Regions from separate parts of the Microbacterium sp. F01 genome, predicted to be linked through region 1. Evidence: predicted binding sites of a transcription regulator. Region 1 holds the regulator's gene; each other region holds the start of a gene.
What was found. The regulator HrcA, encoded in region 1, represses chaperone genes, less so after heat shock. The targets are predictions, from matches to a motif close to TTNGCACTCGNNNNNNNCGAGTGCNAA.
Positions count from the first base shown of each region.

Region 2: the regulator HrcA is predicted to act here: its motif matches at 2,107-2,133, upstream of groES (co-chaperone GroES).
Region 3: the regulator HrcA is predicted to act here: its motif matches at 3,147-3,173, upstream of ACVN90_RS05840 (Hsp20/alpha crystallin family protein).

Region 1 is NZ_CM149592.1:2,069,317-2,073,737, reverse strand. It holds gene ACVN90_RS09465 (DUF1990 family protein) at 1-299, shown strand, start outside; gene hemW (radical SAM family heme chaperone HemW) at 307-1,524, shown strand; gene hrcA (heat-inducible transcriptional repressor HrcA) at 1,654-2,694, shown strand; gene dnaJ (molecular chaperone DnaJ) at 2,746-3,861, shown strand; gene ACVN90_RS09445 (16S rRNA (uracil(1498)-N(3))-methyltransferase) at 3,865-4,421, shown strand, end outside.
Region 2 is NZ_CM149592.1:846,437-850,857, reverse strand. It holds gene ACVN90_RS03700 (heavy metal translocating P-type ATPase) at 1-211, shown strand, start outside; gene ACVN90_RS03695 (metal-sensitive transcriptional regulator) at 223-552, shown strand; gene rarD (EamA family transporter RarD) at 556-1,470, opposite strand; gene groES (co-chaperone GroES) at 1,731-2,027, opposite strand; gene ACVN90_RS03680 (Hsp70 family protein) at 2,448-4,280, shown strand; gene ACVN90_RS03675 (helix-turn-helix transcriptional regulator) at 4,303-4,421, shown strand, end outside.
Region 3 is NZ_CM149592.1:1,324,873-1,329,293, forward strand. It holds gene ACVN90_RS05830 (alkaline phosphatase D family protein) at 1-1,529, shown strand, start outside; gene ACVN90_RS05835 (nuclear transport factor 2 family protein) at 1,935-2,342, opposite strand; gene ACVN90_RS05840 (Hsp20/alpha crystallin family protein) at 2,633-3,091, opposite strand; gene ACVN90_RS05845 (hypothetical protein) at 3,337-3,537, opposite strand; gene ACVN90_RS05850 (hypothetical protein) at 3,924-4,175, opposite strand.

The DNA.
Region 1 (4,421 bases):
TCGACGGCCGCGTCAAGGGGCTGCGCGCCGATGCGGAGCTCCGCGTCATCTTCGCGGTGGAGGAGCCTCGCCGCGTGGGCTTCGCGCTGGGCACGGTGAGCGACTCGGTGGTGAGCGGCGAGGAGTCGTTCATGCTCGACTGGTACGACAACGACGAGGTCTGGTTCACCGTCCGCGCGTTCGACGCGCCGCGCGCGGTGCTCTACCGGATGCTTCCCGGGCTGACGAAGCGCCGTAGGCGCGAGCTGTTCACGCGCTACCTGCGCGCGATCTCGCCGCTGTACACGACCCCCGCGTGAGGCGCTGATGGGCTCCGCTCTTCCGCTCGGCGAGCCCGTTCCCTCGGACGGCTCGCTGCCTTCGGGCGCGCGCATCGATCCGGCCACCGAGTTCAGCGTGTATCTGCACGTCCCGTTCTGCCGCGTCCGCTGCGGCTACTGCGACTTCAACACGTACACCTCGTCCGAGCTGCGGGGCGCCCGTCAGGACGAGTACGCCGACACGCTGCTGCGCGAGGTCGCCCTGGCCGCGCCCGTGCTCGAGCGCGCCGGAGGCATCCGTCCCGCCTCGACGGTGTTCTTCGGCGGCGGCACGCCCACGCTCCTCCCGCCGGGCGACCTCGCTCGCATGCTGGCAGGTGTCCGTGACACGTTCGGCATCGCCGACGGCGCCGAGATCACTGTCGAGGCCAACCCCGACACGGTCACCCCCGCCGTCGCGGCCGAGCTCGCAGCATCCGGTGTCACGCGTCTGTCGATCGGCATGCAGTCGGCGGTCTCGCACGTCCTCGCCTCGCTCGACCGCACGCACGATCCCGACAACGTCCGCACTGCGGTCGCGGCGGCGCGCGGTGCAGGACTCGACGTGAGCGTCGACCTGATCTACGGTGCCCCGGGCGAGTCCCTGGACGACTGGCGCACGTCGCTCGAGGCCGCGGTCGCGCTCGAACCCGATCACGTCTCGGCGTACGCGCTCATCATCGAGGACGGCACCAAGCTCGCCCGGCAGATCCGCCGCGGCGAGGTCACCGCGCCCGACGACGATCTGCAGGCCGACATGTACGAACTGGCCGACGACACGCTCGCCGCCGCCGGGTTCGACTGGTACGAGGTGTCGAACTGGGCGCGCGGCGACGGGCACCGCTCGCTGCACAACCTCGCGTACTGGGTCGGGGCGGACTGGTGGGGGTTCGGCCCCGGCGCGCACAGCCATGTCGCCGGCGTGCGATTCTGGAACGTCAAGCACCCCGCGGCCTACGCGCAGCGGCTCGCGGCTGGGGAGTCCCCGGCTGCAGGACGCGAGATCCCGGATGCTGCGGCCCGCACCCTCGAGACCGTGCTGCTGCGCACGCGCATCCGCGAGGGACTGCCCGTGGAGGAGCTCCTCGGCGAGGGCCGTCACGCGGTCGCCGCGCTCATCGCGGACGGTCTCATCGAGGGCCACGCCGCCCTGCGGGGGAGGGTCGTGCTCACCCGCCGCGGCCGCCTCCTCGCCGACGCCGTGGTCCGCGCGCTCACGGACTGACGCCGGCCGCACGTGCGCGCCCGGCCGCGACGGCAACCCTACCTGCGTCGCTCGACGATGCGGACAGGGGCATCGGATAGAATTGGCACTCCAGTCATGCGAGTGCCAGCTGCGGCGTGAGGAGGCGGGATGGTCAGCGAGCGAGGACTGCAGGTACTGCGCGCGATCGTTCAGGACTACGTCGACACGCGCGAGCCGGTCGGCAGCAAGGCGATCGTCGAGCGCCACGCCTTCGGCGTGTCCGCGGCGACGATCCGCAACGACATGGCGCTGCTCGAGGACGAAGAGCTCATCGTGGCGCCGCACACCTCGTCGGGCCGCGTGCCCACCGACAAGGGCTACCGCGTGTTCGTCGACCATCTCGCTGAACTGCGCCCCCTCTCCGCAGCGCAGCGCTCGGCGATCGCAGCCTTCCTCGACGGCTCCGGCGACCTCGATGAAGTGCTCGTGCGAACCGTGCGCGCGCTCACGCAGCTGACCGGCCAGGTCGCGATCGTCCAGTACCCGTCGTTCGCTCGTGCGACCGTCACCCACGTCGAGCTGGTTCAGCTCGGCGGCGGACGCATGCTGGTGATCGTCGTCACCGACACGGGCCGCGTGTCGCAGCGCCTCACGTTCGTCGGCGAGGACTTCGACGACGCAGACCTCGCGCGCATCCGCGCCGGACTCGGCACCCTCCTGGTGGGTCGCCCCGTCCGCGAGGGGCTGCAGCGCATCGCGGACCGGCTCGAGGATCCCGATGCGCAGGCGCCGGCGCACGAGCGCGCGACGGATGAGATCGTCCGCGCCGTCGCGGAGGAGCTCGAGGAGTTCCGCCAGGACAAGCTCGTGATGGCCGGCAGCGCCAATCTCGCCCGCCGCGAGTCCGACTTCCGCGGCAGCATCTACCCGCTCCTCGAGGCGATCGAGGAGCAGGTGACCCTGCTGCGGCTGATGGGCGAGATGGTCGCCGACGAACACGGCCTCTCGGCCAGCATCGGCCGCGAGAACGAGGCGTTCGGCCTGGCCGAGGCATCCGTCGTCGCCAGCGACTACGACGCGACGGGCTCGCTCGCCCGTGTCGGCGTGCTCGGCCCGACGCGCATGGACTACCCCACGAACCTCGCGACGGTCCGCGCCGTCGCGCGCTATCTCACGCGCATGCTCGAGCAGGACGACAGCTCCCGCTGACGCACGCGCGCACACACGATCCCGCGGCATCGCCGCGGCAGGAAGGCGAATGTGGCTGACCACTACGAGGTCCTCGGCGTCTCACGCGACGCCACCACCGACGAGATCAAGAAGGCGTACCGCAAGCTGGCCCGACAGCTGCACCCCGATGTGAACCCGGGGGAGGAGGCGTCCGAGCGCTTCAAGCTCGTGACCCACGCCTACGACGTGCTGAGTGACCCCGAGCAGCGCGCCCGCTACGACATGGGCGGCAGCGACTCGCCGTTCGGGGGCGGCGCCGGCGGCTTCGGCGGGTTCAACGACATCTTCGAGACGTTCTTCGGTGCCGCGGGCGGCTCGCGCGGCGGTCGTCCGCGGTCACGCCGGGAGCGCGGCCAGGACGCGCTCGTGCGCGTCACGCTCGAACTCGGCGACGTCGTGTTCGGCACGCACCGCGACATCGAGGTCGACACCGCCGTGGTGTGCGAGACCTGCCAGGGATCATGCTGCCAGCCGGGCACGAGCCCGGTCACGTGCGACATCTGCCACGGCACGGGCAACGTCCAGCGCCAGGTGCGCAGCCTCCTCGGCAACGTCGTCACGACGCAGCCGTGCAACGTCTGCCAGGGCTACGGCACGACGATCCCGTACCCGTGCGCCACCTGCCAGGGGCAGGGCCGCGTCCGCGCGCGTCGCACCGTGTCGCTCGACATCCCCGCCGGCGTCGAGACCGGGCTGCGCCTGCAGCTCCCCGGCTCGGGCGAGGTCGGCCCGGCGGGCGGGCCCAACGGCGACCTCTACATCGAGGTCACGGTGCAGCCCCACGAGGTGTTCAGCCGCGACGGCGACGACCTGCTCGCGACGCTCGAGGTGTCGATGCCCGACGCGATCCTCGGGACCACGACGACGATCCAGTCGCTCGACGGCCCCGTCGACCTCGAGGTGCGGGCGGGCGTGCAGGCCGGCGACATCCTGACGATCAAGGGCCGCGGCATCACGCCGCTGCGCGGCTCGCAGCGCGGCGACCTCAGGGTCGGCGTGCACGTGGTCACGCCCACGCGCCTCGATCACAAGGAGCGCGCCCTCATCGAGGAGTTCGCCAAGCGCACCAAGGCTCCTTCGCCCAAACTCGCCGAGTTCCACCAGGGCCTCTTCGCCAAGCTCCGCGACCGCTTCCGGAACGGCTGACCCGTGACCCTGCACTTCCTCCTCGACCAGCCCGTCGACGCCGCTCCCGGCGAGGCGGTGACGCTCACCGGCACGGAGGCGCACCACGCCGCGACCGTGCGCCGGGTGCGGGTCGGCGAGGAGGTCACGGTGGGCGACGGCCGGGGCGCCTGGCTCACCGGCTCCGTCGAGTCGGTCGCACCGCGCGAGGTCGTCGTACGCATCCACGGACGGACGGATGCTGCGCCCCCGCGCCCCCGCATCGTGCTGGTGCAGGCGCTGGCCAAGGGGGATCGCGACGAGCTCGCCGTCCAGGCGGCGACCGAGCTCGGCGTCGACGAGATCGTGCCGTGGCAGGCCGCCCGCAGCGTCTCCCGGTGGGACGCGGCGAAGGCGGCGAAGGGCCGGGCCCGCTGGGCGACCATCGTGCGTGAGGCGGCGAAGCAGGCGCACCGCGCGTGGGTGCCGGAGGTGGCGGAGCTGAGCACCACCGCGGCGCTCGCGCGCCGGGCGGCAGCATCCGTCGTCCTGATTCTGGAGCCGACGGCGTCCGAGCGGCTGAGCGCTCTCGCGCTCGAGCC
Region 2 (4,421 bases), 1.2 Mb from region 1:
CGCGATCCGCCTCTCGCGCGCCACCCTCGGCACGATCAAGGTCAACCTCTTCTGGGCCTTCGCCTACAACGTGGCCGCGATCCCGTTGGCGGCCCTGGGCCTTCTGAACCCTATGATCGCCGGAGCGGCGATGGCGTTCTCGAGCGTCTTCGTGGTGGGCAACAGCCTGCGCCTCCGGCGGTTCCGCAGCCTCTCGAACACTGACCGTTGAAGGAGTCCGACATGACCGACATCGCTCTCGAGCACTCCCACTCGCACGCCGACGACCACGCCCACCACGGCTACATCACCGACAAGGACAAGTACCTCAATCGCCTCAAGCGCATCGAGGGACAGGCCCGCGGCATCCACAAGATGGTCGAGGACGAGAAGTACTGCATCGACATCCTCACGCAGATCAGTGCGCTGACCTCCGCCCTCGAGGCCGTCGCCGTGGGCCTCTTGGACGACCACCTTCGCCATTGCGTGGTGGATGCTGCGCGCCTGGGCGGCGCGGAGGCCGACGCCAAGATCACCGAGGCCACGCAGGCCATCGCTCGCCTCGTGCGCTGAGCGCTACGCCGCGACGCGCGTGCGGCGCGCGTGGATGAGCGAGTCGACTGTCAGCACGGTGAGTGCGACCCACACGAGGCCGAAGCCGATCCACCGTTCGAGGGGCATCGGCTCCTGGAGCACGAGCCAGCCGACGAGGAACTGCAGGATCGGCGCCACGAACTGCAGCAGGCCGATCGTGGTGAGCGACACCCGGCGCGCGCCGGCGGCGAAGAGCAGCAGAGGCACCGCGGTGATGACGCCGGTGAGGCTCAGCAGTACGGTGTGCTCCCAGCCTTCCCTGCCCATCGAGAGGCCTTCGGTCGCGCCGACGATCACGAGCACCGCGACGGCGATCGGCGTGAGCCACAGGGTCTCGAGCGTCAGACCGCTCACCGCGTCGACCGACGGGCCGACCTTCTTCTTCACGAGGCCGTAGACGCCGAAGGATGCCGCGAGCGTGAGCGCGATCCACGGGAAGGCGCCGTAGCCCACCACGATCACGAGCACGGCAGCGGCCGCGATGCCGATCGCGACCCACTGCGTCGGGCGCAGGCGCTCCCGCAGCACGAGCACGGCGAGGAGCACGGTCGCGATCGGGTTGATGAAGTAGCCGAGGCTGGTCTCGATGACGTGACCGTTCAAGGCGCCGTAGATGAACACCTGCCAGTTGACATAGATCAAGAGGCCCGCGATCACGGTCAGGCCGAGCACCCTCGGCTGCCGGAAGATCGCGGTCAGCCGCGGCCACGTGCGGGTCACCGTGAGCAGCAGCGCGCAGAAGACGAGCGACAGCAGGATGCGCCATGCCACGATCTCCCACGGCCCGGTCGGAGCGAGGAGCAGGAAGTACAACGGCAGGAAGCCCCACAGCAGGTACGCCGAGAACGTGTAGATCCCGCCGAGCTTGCGCTCGCGGGCCTGGGCCGCGTCGCTCACGATCCGGCGCGTGCCGGTCGTGACGCCGAGGTCCAGCGCGGTCGAGTCGTCGAGCCCGTCCACAGCGGTGGGTTCCGGCGGGGAGGGCTGCGGGTGGCTCACCGAGTCAGCCTACGCCCGCTCACCTCGCGCCCGGCCCGCGGCGCCGGGGGCGCAGCATCCGTTCTCCGCCGTCCATGACGCGATTCCTGCCACCGGGAACGACGAGAGGGCCGGATGCCGAAGCATCCGACCCTCTCGTTACGCGTGGTGCGCTGGACTCAGCGGACGACGACCGCGAGGACGTCGCGAGCCGACAGGACGAGGAACTCGTCGCCGCCGAACTTGACCTCGGTCCCGCCGTACTTGCTGTAGATCACGCGGTCGCCGACGGCGACGTCGAGCGGGATGCGGTTGCCGTTGTCGTCGATACGACCCGGGCCCACCGCCACGACCTCGCCCTCCTGGGGCTTCTCCTTGGCGGTGTCGGGGATGACCAGACCGCTGGACGTGGTCTGCTCGGCCTCGACCTGCTTGATGACGATGCGGTCCTCGAGCGGCTTGATGGAAACCGACACGGTCTACCTCTTCTTTCTTGAGACTAAGACTCGTTAGCACTCTGACGTTGAGAGTGCTTACGTCAGTCTAGGCAACCGGCTGGCACTCATGCAACGTGAGTGCCAATGAGTCGTCATGCACGCACCGCTGTTTCGCTCCGTGACACCGACGCGTCGCAAATGACCCAAGCCCTTGAGGGTGATTTCGAGTCGGATGTATCATCGCGAGTGTCGGCTGCTCTTTCGTGGGGAACGCAATAAGACAGTCGATGCGAGATCGGGGGAGCTCGCTTGCAAACGAGGTGGGGGCGTTTCAGCGTGGATTCCTATTTCCTCTCGGTTGATGTCGGGACCAGCCGAGTGGGTGCAGCAACAGCCAGACTCGCCACTGACGGCAGCATCGTCACATCATCCTTTCCGCTGGGTCGGCGCGCAGACAGCGTGGCGACAGTGGTCTTCGTCGCCGAGGACGGCGAGATGCTCTTCGGCGATGCGGCCGAGCGCCGCGGAGTCACGCAGCCCGAGCGATTGATCCGCGAGTTCAAGCGGAGCATCGGGGACGAGATCCCCATCGTCGTCGGCGGCCAGTCGATCCCGGCTGAGCAGCTGTACGCACGGACCGTCGCCGACGTGATCGACACGGTCGCGGAGCGCGAGGGCGCACGCCCGGAAGGCGTGATCCTGACGCACCCCGCGATGTGGGGTCCGCACCGCATCGGCCTGGTGCGCTCCGCGCTCGAGGCGATCGGCGTGAGCGAGGTGGCATTCATCACCGAGCCTGAGGCCGCAGCACGCCACTACGACGCGTCGCGCAATGTCCAGGACGGTCAGATCCTCGCCGTGTACGACCTCGGCGGCGGCACCTTCGACTGCGTGATCCTGCGAAAAGAGGCGGGCAGCTTCGACCTCGTGGGCGAACCCGTCGGTATCGACAATCTCGGCGGTGCGGACTTCGACGACGCTGTCCTGCGGCACGTGCTGCGGACGGCAGAGGTCCCCGCCGAAGCGCTCCAGGACGCCTCCCCCGACTCCCGCATCGCGCTCTCTCAGCTGCGACGCGAGTGCGTCGACGCCAAAGAGGCGCTGTCATTCGACTCCGACGCCGTGATCCCGGTGCTCCTGGCAGGGGGCCGCTCGAGCGTGCGGCTGACCCGCGCGGAATTCGAGGGGATGATCGACGAGTCGCTGGCGAAGACGATCGACGCTCTCGAGGATGCCCTCGAGGACGCGGGTCTCGAGCCCGATCAGCTCGAGTCCATCCTGCTCATCGGGGGCTCGTCGCGGATCCCGCTGGTCACGCAAGGTCTCTCCGAGCGGTTCGGCCGCCCGACGGCGATCGACGCCGACCCGAAGTCTTCGATCGCGCTCGGCGCTGCCCACACCGCTCTCATCCGCGCGACAGACGTGCAGCTGGGCGTGTCGGCCGAGCTGGCGATCTTCGACGGCGCGCCGGCGGCAGCCGCCGAACTCGAGCTCGCGGGATCTTCCGTGGAACGCGGCATCCCAGCTCCGGTCGGGCCGGTCGCGGCAGCATCATCCGCGCCCAGCGCTCGGCACATCGTCGCGATCGCGGGAGGTGCCGTCGTCGTCGCGGCCGCGATCGTCTTCGGCAGCACGCTCACGGCCGGCACGGGGGCGCTGAACGGGTTCTTCACCGTCTCGACCGAGCCGACGCCCGGACCCACCGACGAGCAGGCCGCCCCCGAGGCGGCGGCGCCGGAGGCGCAGCAGCCCGCTCCCGAGAGCGCCGCGCCTGTCACGGAGCAGGCGGCCCCGCGCGCGGCGAACCCGCAGCGCAAGGGCGCGACCCCGCAGAAGAAGACGACCACCACCACGACGACCACGGCCGACGCCGCACCGGCACCCGCACCGCGTCCGACCAAGGGCGCTTCGCCCGCCCCCAACCCGGGTTCGCAGGACACCGGCGGCACGGGCGGCACCGGTGGAACCGGCGGTGAATCGGGAGGAACCGGCGGCACCGGCGAAGATTCGGGTGGAACCGGAGGACAGACGGGCGGGACCGGCGGCACAGACACCACCGGCAACGAGCCGACGCCGGAGCCCACCCAGGAGCCCCAGCCGGAGCCGACTCAGGAGCCCCAGCCGGAGCCCACCCAGGAGCCCCAGCCGGAGCCCACCCAGGAGCCCCAGCCGGAGCCGACTCAGGAGCCCACTCAGGAACCCGCTCCGCCCGCAGACCCGGCCCCTCCAGCCGATCCCGCGCCCGCCGAGCCGGCACCCTCGCCGAGCCCGACCCAGGACATTCCGGTCTGACGCGGGCCGACGGGGTTTCAACATGGCTACAACCACAACGACTGTGGCGGCGTTCTTCGACGCGACGACCTTCACGGGCGCGCGCCACGCACGTCCCCTCATCGACGCGCTGACGACGCACGACCTGCCCCCGCGGGTCTT
Region 3 (4,421 bases), 740 kb from region 1:
ACGGCCACCATTACGCGCTCGTTGAAGTTGACCGGCTCGAGCCCGGCAGCGTCTCTCCGTACCGGGTGGAGATCGACGGGGTCTCGGTCTGGCCGGAGCCGGGCTCGGAGTTTCCGGCGTCCGTGATCGCCACGCGTACGCCCGGGCAACGGCCGCGGATCGCCTACGGATCGTGCCGTACCAGCGTCCCGCACGACCGGTCAGGCAACCGAACTCATGGCGTCGACTCGCTGCGCGCCTTTGCGCTCGCGGTCGCCGACGGCCGCGTGGACCGACCGGACCTGCTGCTCTTCCTCGGCGACCAGGTGTACGCCGACTCCACCACGAAGCAGATGCAGGCGTTCATCCGCAGCCGCCGCGACATCCATGAGGAACCGGGCAAGGAGCTCAAAGACTTCGAAGAATACGCCCACCTGTACCAGCTGGCATGGTCGGACGATGCGAATCGGTGGCTGCTCTCCTGCGTGCCGAGCGCGATGATCTTCGATGACCACGACATCCGCGATGACTGGAACGCCTCGCTCGATTGGAAGCGGAAGATGGAAGCCACCACCTGGTGGCACGAGCGCATCGTCGCCGGCTTGGCGTCGTACTGGATATACCAGCACCTCGGCAACTTGTCTCCTCGGGAACGTGCCACTGACGAGATGTGGCAGCAGGTCACTGGGCGCCACGACGTCGCTCCTCCCGACCTCGGTGGCGCACTCGACGCGTTCGCGGACCGCTGCGACAAGGACCCGAACAGCTACCGCTGGAGCTATTCCCGAGACTTCGATGGCACCCGTCTGATCGTCCTGGATTCCCGCGTCGCGAGAGATCTCACTCCTTCGGCTCGGGGACTGCTCAACGGCGAGGAGCTCACGTGGTTCGACCGCCAGATGCAGGGCGGATTCCGCCACGTTCTGATCGCCACCTCGCTCCCGTTCCTTCTGCCGCTGGGCCTGCACCATGTCGAGGCATGGGATGAGGCGATCGCGCAAGGCGCTTGGGGTCGACCGGCCGCGTGGGTCGGGGAACGGCTGCGGCAGGCCTTCGACCTGGAACACTGGGCGGCGTTCCAGAACAGCTTCCAGGCGGTCGCCGGCATTGCGACGGAGTTGGCGGACGGCGCCCGCGGGCCGTCGCCGCTGACGGTGACGTTCCTGTCCGGTGACGTGCACTTCTCGTACTTGGCCGAGGTCGCGCGGCAGAACGGCAGCCGCATCGTGCAGGCCGTCTGCTCACCGATGCGGAACCCCCTTCCCCGCTTTCTGCGTTGGTTCTCCGTGGTGATGTCGTACGGCGCAGCGACCCCGCTGGGCGCCGCCGCCGCGCATTCTGCGAAAGTCCCTGACCCATCCTTTCGCTGGAAGACCGTGAAGGGTCCGTGGTTCGACAACAACATCGCGGTTCTGCAGGACGGACCTGACGGGTTCACCATGACGTGGCACACCGGTGTGGTCGAGGACGCAGACGAACGGCATCCTCGTCTAGAAGTGGTGGCATCAATCACGGTGCCGGCGAGGGGAGACTCCAAAGTGGCGTCGTGAGCGACTACGTATCCTGCCGAGTAATCCGCACACGTCGGTTGATCGAGTTCGCTGTCTTTCAGGCGGCGTCGCCGAGGTCATCTCCTGGGAGTGGGGGCGCGGTGGGGTTTGCGATCGGCACTGCGCCGTCTTCGTGCTTATTCTCGCCACGCGCAACGCCACCTGGCCGTACGTGCTCGGCCCGTGCTTCAGATCGCCGGAGCGGCGGCCGGAGCGTCTCTGGGTGGATGGTTCGTGGCGAACATCGCCACGGCGGTGAAGCGTCGGTCCTCCGTGCGGGCGTGATCCCTGTCCGTGCGGTGATCGAATCAGTACCATTCGGGCGGTCGATTGGGATCCGTTCGTGCGCAAGAGATCCGCGCGGGCTGGAACGTGAGGTCCAACGCTTCGCACCGCGCGACCGGATCAGGGGTGGGGCGGACGGAAGACACGCTCGACCACGGCATCGATGCCGACCTCATCGGGGTCGATCGATTCGACGTACAGTCGCGCCGACGCAATCAGTCCGTCACGGATGATCGCGACGATCACACCGCACGCTGCATACGGCTGGCCATCAGTATGGTGGCCGCTCCAAGCCAGTTCCCCCCACTCCATGTCGTCGAGCCGACAGAAGGAGAGCAGCTCGGCGTGGAAATCGGGGATGCCAGCGAACACGCCGGTCCAGTTCGAGAACACTTGTGCGCGTCCGACGAACTCCCGCCCCGGATGGGCAGGCTGCTCACTTCGATAGTCGAGGGCGAAGAAGGACGCGAAGCGCTCAGCGTCGTGGTCGTTCTGCGCTTGTGTGAGACGTTGGAGGACGGTGTCCATGGCGCACCCTCGCATCACGGTGTTCAAAGGGTTCCGGCGACAGAGGCCTGTGGCCGCGGCAAGCATTCCACCCCGCAGACGGGCACACAATCCCCCGTCACCGACCCTTGCCGAGCGTGCTGGAGGATCGGGTCTGGTGGAGTCGATCTGGCGTGGTCTGATGTCTACGCGAGCAGCCCCATGAGGATCCTGTGGTTGCAGTTACGGCCGCGATAGACGGTGCGAGGTGGCGTCTACTCGGACGGCGACCGCGTCACCCCGCGCGAGGGCGGGGTGACGCGGTCGTCGCGTTACTGCTCTAGCGGTTGTGGTTCGTCGGCGGTGTGCTCCTGTGCCCGGATGACAGGACGGCCGCCTTCGGATGCCACGTCGATTTTGCGGGGCCTGGCTTTCTCGCTGACCGGGATGGTGACGCTCAGTACGCCGTTGTCGTAGCTCGCGGTGATGCGCTCGGTGTCTACTCCCTGCCCCAGGTTGAGCTGACGAAGGAAGCTGGCGGCTTCACGCTCGCGGGTGATCCACTTGACTCCTTCGCCGCTGGACAGCGTCCGTTCGGCGCGGATCGTCAGCAGTTGGCCGTCCACATCGATGTCGACGGAACCCGGATCCACCCCGGGCAGGTCGGCGCTGAGGACGTAGTGGTCGCCGGAACGGTAGAGGTCCATCGGCATGCGGCGCGGGCCGCGGCGCGTGTCCATCAGTGTTGCCGCCAGGCGGTCGAGGTCGCGGAACGGGTCGTAGGTTGCCATGAGTTTCTCCTCTCAGAATCAAGAGTTGAGCCAACTCGACTCAACTAATCGTAGATTAGCACTCACGAAGGTGGAGTGCCAGATTTCTGCGTCCTGGGGCGGCCGCCGCTGAGCGACACGCCCATCACGACGACAGCGTCGAGCAGCTCGGGTCGCTCGCTTTCCCGAGAGCCGCACTCCGCTGGGACCGCCCTGCTCCCGGGGTGGTCGCCGCGCTCTTCTCCGTCGACGGGCAGCCTGACGCCTCAGGCGGAGACGCGCTCTCGAATGGGCGGCAGATGCGGGATGGGCACAGGGCGCCGTGCGGCTGGCCGTGGTGGGCGACTGACCTTGTCGATGACGGCGTTGAGGACTTCCGACGGTGCCATCCAGTGCTCCGCGAGCCCGAGGTCGCGCAGCCACACGACGTCGTACTCGAGATCATCGACCTCATAGACGTGCGCCACGACACGCGCCTCGTGCATCTCTGGTAGCGAGAGATCCTCGATCAGCCACTTGATAGAGGTGACCCTGCGCATCCGGAATCGAGTGGTCGGGTCGGTTGACATTGTTCGCCTCCGTTCCTGGATCAACCAGCGGAAGCCCCGTCACGTCGGCAGCACACACGTCGCCGTGCAGCTGCTCCGCAGGGAGGATCGCCGAAGATCCCCGACGTGCGGCCACGAGCACTCCCGCCGGAATGTCGTCACGTCAATGATAGAATCACGGATCGCACTCTCAAGAGCTGAGTGCCAGATGCCGGGTGCACGGCGGAGATGGAGGGCCGTGCCCGCCCTATCGGGAGGACCCTTCGGGCATCGGGTGTTCCAGCGTGCTTGTGTGCGCGTAGCGATCAAGCCGAATTGTCGGTCGATTCGTCGGCGACGGCGGCGAGCTCGAGGATCCGTGCTTCCAGCGCACGCAGGAGCGGCTCGCGTCTGGCCGTCTTCAGCACTTCGGTGATGTAGGACTGCGCGAGTCCTGTGGCAACGAGGCCGGCATAGCCGCTGTCCTCTATCTCGACCACGAGGTGACTGACGGTGTCGACATCGTCGGCGACCATCGCGCGGAGCAGTCGTGCTGCGAGCAGATCTGGGCCCTCCATGTCGGATCACTCCTTTCGTTGCGGGATTCTAGGAACCGATCCGGCAATGCTCAAGGGTGTCGACTGCACCCGCCGCACTCGTCTTTCGCCGTAAACCGCTCCCTCATGCGTGTCGCTGTGCCCGCACAGATCGGGGCCGCCGAACGAACCTCGAAGAGCGGGCACGGCACGTAGGCGGTGCCGCAAGCGTTCGTCGCAGGCGCCCAGACGCGACAGAGCCGGACCAATGAGCATGACTCCACCACA